2 regions of the Paenibacillus sp. FSL H8-0280 genome follow, and region 2 is predicted to be linked to the other one. Evidence: predicted binding sites of a transcription regulator. Region 2 holds the regulator's gene; the other holds the start of a gene.
The links. Region 2 encodes CtsR, which represses protease genes until heat stress. Its sites were predicted from a motif close to ATGGTCAATAAAGGTCAAACA; they were not measured.
Positions count from the first base shown of each region.

Region 1: the regulator CtsR is predicted to act here: its motif matches at 2,842-2,862, upstream of clpP (ATP-dependent Clp endopeptidase proteolytic subunit ClpP).

Region 1 is NZ_CP150296.1:181,602-186,032, forward strand. Features, by position in the region: gene MHI12_RS00885 (SIMPL domain-containing protein) at 1-506, shown strand, start outside; gene MHI12_RS00890 (stalk domain-containing protein) at 893-1,990, shown strand; gene clpP (ATP-dependent Clp endopeptidase proteolytic subunit ClpP) at 2,157-2,753, opposite strand; tRNA gene MHI12_RS00900 (tRNA-Arg) at 2,930-3,004, opposite strand; gene MHI12_RS00905 (sugar-binding transcriptional regulator) at 3,432-4,431, shown strand, end outside.
Region 2 is NZ_CP150296.1:6,194,213-6,198,643, forward strand. Features, by position in the region: gene MHI12_RS27095 (protein arginine kinase) at 1-857, opposite strand, end outside; gene MHI12_RS27100 (UvrB/UvrC motif-containing protein) at 886-1,410, opposite strand; gene MHI12_RS27105 (CtsR family transcriptional regulator) at 1,442-1,903, opposite strand; gene eis (enhanced intracellular survival protein Eis) at 2,365-3,540, opposite strand; rRNA gene rrf (5S ribosomal RNA) at 3,719-3,835, opposite strand; rRNA gene MHI12_RS27120 (23S ribosomal RNA) at 3,979-4,431, opposite strand, start outside.

The sequences.
Region 1 (4,431 bases), 1.0 Mb from region 2:
AAGTTCAAAAGGTATCCAACTTGCTGAAGAATACGTGGAAGATCAGTGCAGATGACATCCAAACCAGTCAGTTCTCTGTACAACCTAACTATACGTATAGCGAAAAAGACGGACAACAAAATAAAGGTTATACAGCGCATCATACGCTGACTGTCACATATCGTGAGATGGATAAGATCGGCGAGTTGCTCGATGCTGCTTCGGGTGCGGGTGCCAACAATATTGAAAACGTGCGCTTTACTGTAGAAAATCCGGAAAGTTATGAATCCCAAGTGATTGAAAAAGCTGTGGCCAATGCGGATGTCAAAGCGGGCGCCATTGCAAAAGCAGTTAAACGTCAACTCGGTGCTGTTCTTTCCGTAAGCCAAGGTGATGCCAATGTGCCTGTATTCTATGCAAGCGAGGCGTTGATGTCCAAAGCACAAGATACAGCAGGTGGCACTGAGATTGAAACAGGCCAGGTTAAAGTAAGCACAATCCTGAATATCACGTATGAAATGAAATAAAAGATCGAACTAAGGACTGTAAGCTCAGAAACCTTTTCAAATGTCATTTGAAGGGTACAGCGAAATAATGACAAAGACTTTGTCCTGTGGACAGAGTCTTTTTTTGTTGGAAAAGCAAACTTTGATGAAGTTAGATAGGAGGGAACTTTATTCGAAGCAACATGAAATGCTGTTTATTGGTATCTTTTTTGTATAGTTGTTCGTGACAAAACGGTCATATCCCGTTATATTTTCGGTCTGATATTCATCAACATTGTAACTCGAGCTGTAAACCTTTCCGAAATCGGGTTAATTATAATAGAGAGGTGAGCGTATGAGATATGCGATCAGGTCAGGATTACATACGCAATGATCCCTAATTGTGAATTCAGAGAGGAGTTTTATATATGACACCATGGAAAAAATGGACAAGTGCGTTGCTAGCGGCAGGAATTATTGTAGGTAGCGGTTCGGTGTGGCAGGATAGTTCGGTTCAAGCAGCATCGGTATCCTCGAAAGTGACAACCCCGGCTGAGGTAACTCTGAAATCGGGTGGAAAAACACTGACTCAAAAAGGACTTCTTCAAGGTGGCTCAACTTGGGTATCTCTTACTGCAGTTAAAGATGTGGCAGGTGGAACCCTGAAATATGATGCGAAAACCAAAGAGTACGCTTTGACAGCAGCCAATAACACGATGACAATTAGTCTTATGGACGGTCAACCAAGTGTCAGAATCAACAACTATTATCCTCAAGTGGACGCAAAGCTGATCAACGGCAGATTATATATTCCATTCTCAGCAATGAGAGATTATCTGGGTGTACAGGGGAATTGGGATGGCAAAACCAAAACGTTGACACTCAGCAAAGTGAAACAAAATAACGTTAAAATTAAAGCAGCAACAGTTAATGTTACTGTAAAAAATGCTGAAGTAGATGTTCAATATCCACAGGTGAGTGGACTTGCCAGCAAAGAAGCTGAAGCAGCGATCAACAAAGTGCTGAAAGACGAAGTGGATGCTTATGTAGCTGACTTCAAGAAACAGACATCTGAATTCGGCGGTGCTACAGCCAACCGTCCATATGCATTTGAGAGCTCTTATGTAGTGACGTACAACGAAAAAGGCGTGCTGGGACTCATTACACAACGATACGAAGATTATGCTGGCGCTCATGGTATGACATACCGTACGGGCCACACCTTTGCACTGGACACAGGTAAGGAGCTTACATTAGATGATGTGCTGCAAAATAACAAAACCATGCGTGAGACGTTGGGTAAAAAAGTGGGCGAGCAACTGAAAGCCCGCGGTGGATACCTCGATGGGTATAAAGGGTTAAATAAAGATCAGGATTTCTATGTTACACCAACGGGTGTAGTTGTGTTCTTCCAGTTGTATGAATATACGGCATACGCAGAGGGCTTCCCTGAAATGCCATTTACGTATAAAGAGATTCTTCCTAAAGGCACAGAACCATTTAGCGATGTAACGGGAACCAAATAAAGAATCATTATTATGCACTCTTAAGTTATTTTTCTTATAAAATGAAAAAAGAAGCCCTCATCATGATCATGATGAGGGCTTCTTCTCGTATAGACAACACAATGAGGTGTTGCTGATTACGTTAGGTATTGATATATTAACGCGTAGACCGTGGTCTAACTAACACTTAGATTCCTTGGGAACCTACGTTTTCAATAACTTTATCAATGATACCGTAATCGGCAGCTTCAGCAGCACTCATGAAGTAGTCACGATCTGTATCTTTCTCAATCCGCTCTAGCGGTTGACCTGAACGCTCAGAGATGATGCGGTTCAATGTATCACGCATTTTCAGGATGCGGCGAGCACGAATTTCGATGTCGGAAGCTTGACCTTGAGCACCACCAAGTGGTTGGTGAATCATGATTTCACTGTTAGGCAACGCAAAACGTTTCCCTTTTGCACCGGCATTCAACAAGAATGCACCCATGGAAGCGGCCATACCTACACAGATGGTAGATACATCCGGTTTGATGAATTGCATTGTATCGTAAATCGCCATACCGGCTGTAATCGATCCGCCTGGGCTGTTGATGTATAAGTGAATGTCTTTCTCCGGATCTTCCGCAGCCAGGAACAACATCTGTGCCATAATGGCATTAGCCACTACGTCATTAACATCGCTACCAAGGAAAATAATACGATCCTTCAGCAATCTGGAGTAGATGTCGTAGGCGCGCTCACCCCGGTTGCTCTGTTCAACGACCATTGGAATAAAACTCACGTGAAAAACCTCCTCGGAATGTAAATGTTATTGGTGTTTATACTTAAACTGTTACCGTATTACCCACATAATAAACAATTCCAAACAAAAAGTCAAAGAAAGTCAAACTAACTTGCAAAAAAAAGAAACCTTTCCGGTTTCATTGGTTAAATGGGTTATGAGCTGTTAAATAAAAATGGCGCGCCCGCCAAGAATCGAACTTGGATCTCAGGCTTCGGAGGCCTACGTCATATCCATTGGACCACGGGCGCACATTATGTGACAGCAATAATGATTATAGCTCATGGAATATTTAATTGCAAGCAGTTCGTTATGTATGTTGGTTTGGATTGAGCTAAAAATGATCATGATGAAGAAGAGTGGATAAAGAGTACATTTAAGTAAATGCTATTAGAGGTTTTGGACATGCCGTATGGAATGTGATTCTGAGCGATATGTAGATTGAATTCATTTGTTTCTTCTATATATGGTATGCGTGAGCTAGTCCTTGATCATGGAAGTCTAGGATTGTGAAAATAGGCGCGTACAAACGCTGAATGCGTGTCGAAATAACACGTTGAAACACTTGCATGTCACGTCAGTTTTAGGTAGAATAGACGTGGGACTTAAAAAGTTAACCCGGGACGTTTTAGGGCCACGAAAGAGAGCTTAGAACGAGAACTTGCGGGAGTGGAAAGCATGCGAACGATTTTAGAAGTACAAAAGCAGCTTCTGCCTGATCTCATGGATATCTTGAAAAAGAGGTATACGATTCTGCAACAGATCATGTTATCGGATGTGATCGGACGGAGAACGTTAGCTAATTCCATGCAGATGACCGAGCGGGTTCTGAGGGCTGAGACCGATCTGTTAAAGGCTCAGGGACTTATTGAAATTGACAGTGCAGGAATGAAGATCAGCGAGGCAGGGTATGATTTGCTGCAGCAGTTAGAGCCCGTAGCCAAAGAGTTGTTCGGATTATCCGAGCTGGAAGAGCGCATCAAGCAAGCCTACGGTCTGCAAAAGGTAGTTGTGGTTCCTGGCGATTCGGACGTTTCTCCATTTGCCAAAAGGGAACTGGGCAGAGCCGGAGCGAAGGCTCTCGGCAATATCATGAGTGACAACGACGTTGTCGCCGTTACTGGCGGTTCAACAACGGCCGAAGTCGCAGAACAACTAAATCCGCCAACATCGCTCAAAGGTGTCTGGTTCGTACCAGCACGCGGTGGACTTGGAGAAAGCCTTGAAATTCAGGCAAATACGATCGCATCCACAATGGCAAAACGGGTAGGGGCGCAATACAAACTCCTGCATGTACCGGATTTGCTCAGTGATCATGCCTATGAATCATTAATCCAGGACCCTAGTGTTCAGGAGATTCTGCAGCTGATCAGGCAATCACGGATTGTTATTCATGGAATTGGTGATGCCGTAGAGATGGCCAAAAGACGCAAACTTGCGACGGAGATTATAGATGAACTTCAGGAGCAAGGGGCCGTATCTGAATCTTTCGGTTATTACTTTAATGATCAGGGTAAGGTGGTACATACCATGCTTACACTGGGTATGCGACTTCAGGATATTGAACGAACCGATGTTGTGATTGGAATTGCAGGTGGCAAAAGCAAAGCTGCTGCTATACATTCCGTGTTACGATTTGGTCAGGAAGATGTTCTGATTATTGATGAGGCTGCTGCCG
Region 2 (4,431 bases):
GAATCAACAATAGCTGCATGAGACAATATGCCGTAAGAACGCATGACACGATCCGTAATACGAAGTCTGGAGTCGGTAATTAACCGTTCTCTCGCTGTACGTTCATGACCGATCATCTGTAACACAACACCATGCAGGTTCTCGATGACTTCCTGTTCGGTCTGTCCCAAAGTAATCTGGTTCGAGATCTGGAACAGGTTACCCATCGCTTCACTGCCTTCACCGTATATTCCTCTTACCGTCAATCCCACTTGGGAAACTGCGGTTAGAATACGGCCAATCTGCTGTGTCATCACCAGGGCAGGCAAGTGCATCATAACCGATGCTCTGACACCTGTACCTACATTGGTAGGACAGCTGGTTAAGTATCCTCTGCGATCATCAAAAGCATAATCCACGTGCGCTTCAAAAGCATCATCTATTGCGGAAGCTTTCTCCCAGGCTTCTTTCACCTGGAACCCCGGATAGAGGCACTGGATACGAAGATGATCCTCTTCGTTAATCATAATACTGACTGACTCATCCTCACTGAGAATAACCGCACCATTCCTGGATTCATTCGCAAGACTTGGACTGATGAGATGTTTCTCCACCAGCACCCGTTTGTCGAGTTCGTCAATATCGATCAGATCCAACGTATGAAAATCCCCAAAGGCATGAACGTCATCGTATTGAAGTACTTCGCTCAGCTTATTCAGCACCTCTTCCAATTGCTCATTGGAAGCCAGCATCGGAAACGGAACATGCTGAAGGTTGCGTGCAATCCGGACACGGCTGCTAATGACGATTTCGGAATCAGCCGCATCACTGCGCATCCAGTCGCTGAGCGCCTTCTCTGTAAAGCGCAGATTAGGCATTACGCATCCCTCCTACTCATGACAAACTTTACTCCTGAGCTATTCCTTTTTCAAGTCCTCTGATCTGGTCACGGATCTGGGCCGCCTCTTCAAATTCCTCTTGCGCGATGCTCTCCTGGAGCTCACGCTTCAGATCAGCAATTTGCCGTTTCACCTTGATGCGACCACCAGCTCGTGCAGGCACTTTGCCTACATGGGACGTATTACCATGAACCCGCTTGAACAAAGGATCCAGACGACTGTCAAAATATTTATAACATGAACTGCAGCCGAACCGACCTATCTTACTAAATTGTGCGTACGTCATACCACACTCTTCACATTGAAGAGCTTTTGCAGGTGGTGTTCCTGCCGATCCACTTTTGGCGGCTGGATCAAAATCAAGCAATCCGGACAACAAGTTGTGAATGGAAAACCCACCTGCTGTTCCAGGGATCATTTCCCCTTTTTCACGGGCACATGACTCACAAATATGGAATTCCGTCTTCTCTCCATTTACGATCTTCGTAAAATGAAGTGTCGCCGGACGTTTATTGCATTCTTGGCACAGCATATTGATGTACCTCCTTTGACCCCGATAGTTTTCATTTACCGAGCAAAGATATTAACATCGCCTTCAACATTCTGGCACGAATTTGATCCCGGTAAGGAAGTTTGACCAATATAACCTCTCTAGATACAGCAGCTCGCATCAACCCGGCTTCCCGCTTGCTCAAGAAGCGCGCTTCTTCCAATTGATAGATCAGACCTTCGGCAGCTGTCTGCCCGATCTCTTCACCAATACTATGGTGCAAATGATTATGCAGAGCTGATTGGGCCGGTAATTCAATGCGCTGTATGCGAACATAACCACCACCGCCGCGTTTACTCTCTACCAGGTATCCCTTCTCGAGTGTAAAACGTGTGCTGATGACATAATTGATCTGGGAAGGTACACATGAGAATTGATCTGCCAGATCATTACGCTGAATTTCAACCATTCCTTCGGGACTTTCATGCAAAATACTCTTCAGATATCGTTCGATAATATCAGAGATATTACGCATCCAATCATCCTCCACTGTCTGAAACGTTAAGTCAATAAGGACCCACACGCCCCCACAGAGTACACCTTCTCTACCCATTTAACCAATCAGGGAAACAGCGAATCTTGCTTCCACAGGTGTGAACAGGAGAGCGAAGGAAGCACGAAGGTCCTTTAATATTCCCTTGATCCTCCGATGAAATGAATCCCCTATATTGGCGATCATGCATCAGATTGTAGAAAGAAAGCTACTTAAGTATTAAACCTTTAGTTGACTTTGACTTTCTTTGACTTTATAACCATTATAGCATATTTTGTGGTTTTGCCAAGTGGGGTCACTATTCATTTTTTACGATTTTACACGAAATATTCCCCGGACACAAAAAAACCTCCCCAAAATTGCTGGAGAAGTCCATTTGTCTTTCAATCACGCCGTATTTCTATATAAGCTAATCAGGTTAAATGGAGCAGTGGGCATAGTCATCAGAAGAAATCGAGCAAATAGGTTTCCCGTTCAGGAATCGCTTGTTCCAAAGCCTTGATTGCTGTGTTCGGTCCGTGAATTCTTCCAATTCGTGCCATTTCTGTTGGTCTGCGATATCCCATCAGCACCGCCGTAAGGGATTGAATATCCACCTTAATGGTCTGATCATCATTAATCGGTTCCGAAGTTTTCCATATGGACGCTGTTCCGTTCATTGCCACGTTTAATTGCCATACCCCTTCATTCCACGGAGCGTAGGTATCCTCTACCTGTAGAACAATCTGCAACGGTGAGTCCTGGCTTGCAAATGGATACTGGGATATAAACTGCTCTACACTAACGATACGCGCCATAAAATAAGGTACAATCTCCTGCTGAATCCGTGGGTTATCCAATTGGAAGGCAAGCGTATCACTGGCAGGCGCCTGCAACGTAACTTCCTGGATCATGGAATCATGGTTAGCAATAAAGGTCCACAGCCCTTGCCTAGCCTCTTCATTCAGATAGATGATCTCTTTAATGGTAAATTTATTTTCCTTAACCTCATATAAAAGATAGCCTTGTGCTGCATCAGCTTCATCATAATATACAGCCTTCTGGCTGCTCCCATTAACAAGAACTGAATTCTCCCACCTTGCATCATCCCGAACCAGAGTTCCGTTATAACGCTCAGCATACGCACTGTATACTTCCTTTAATATGCTGAGGCCCGGATCCCCTCGCCGAATTGTTCCAGGTGTCGCTTTTTTCTGAGGCAAATGAGCTGTAGGTACTTTATAACGTTTAAATTCAACATACGTCTCCCATCCATACTTTCGATAGAAACCAAAAGAGAATGGATGCAAGAATGATATGCTCTGTTTGTTACGATTCATTTCTTCCAACGCATGCTTCAGCAGACCCGCTACCCAGCCTTTGCGTCTATACTCTGGCCAGGTGGCAACACCCGCAATACCGCCCATCTCGAACGATCTGCCATGAATATAGGTTTGAAAAGGAATGATGTGAAGTTTGGCTCCTAGCTGCCCGTCCTCATATACACCCCATATATCCTGTGACGAAAATTGACTCCGCCGTTTTTCTTTCTGTTCTTCACTCATTACTACTTGAAAAGCATATTCGGAGAGTGCCATCGCCGGTTCAAAATCATCTACCGTCAATTTCTGAATTTCCATGTTGTCCTACACCCCATTCGCTAGAGTTATATCAATCCAAATCATGGCCTGATATCTGATATATGTACCCCTTAGAGTGTGTCAGAGGATTCTTACAAAGTCAAATAAGAGATGCTTCCGCATCCCCTAAAATAAACAAATAAAAACCACCACCGAATAACATCGGCAGTGGTTCTTCGCTTGGCGGCGTCCTACTCTCCCAGGACCCTGCGGTCCAAGTACCATCGGCGCTAGAGGGCTTAACGGTCGTGTTCGGGATGGGTACGTGTGGAACCCCTCCGCCATCGCCACCAAACGCGATTTGTCGAAGCATAGCTTCTTAAAATCAGATATGGAACTGAAAATCATACACACGTTATGTGATGTACCAATTTTCATTTCAGAGATCATTCTCTGAAAACTAGATTCGAAACGAAACATGCGAATTACAACTTGCTATTGGATAAGCCCTCGACCGATTAGTACTGGTCAGCTCCATGCATTGCTGCACTTCCACCCCCAGCCTATCTACCTCGTCGTCTTCAAGGGGTCTTACATACTGGGAAATCTCATCTTGAGGGGGGCTTCACGCTTAGATGCTTTCAGCGTTTATCCCGTCCGTACATAGCTACCCAGCGGTGCTCCTGGCGGAACAACTGGTACACCAGCGGTACGTCCATCCCGGTCCTCTCGTACTAAGGACAGCTCCTCTCAAATTTCCTACGCCCACGACAGATAGGGACCGAACTGTCTCACGACGTTCTGAACCCAGCTCGCGTACCGCTTTAATGGGCGAACAGCCCAACCCTTGGGACCTACTTCAGCCCCAGGATGCGATGAGCCGACATCGAGGTGCCAAACCTCCCCGTCGATGTGGACTCTTGGGGGAGATAAGCCTGTTATCCCCAGGGT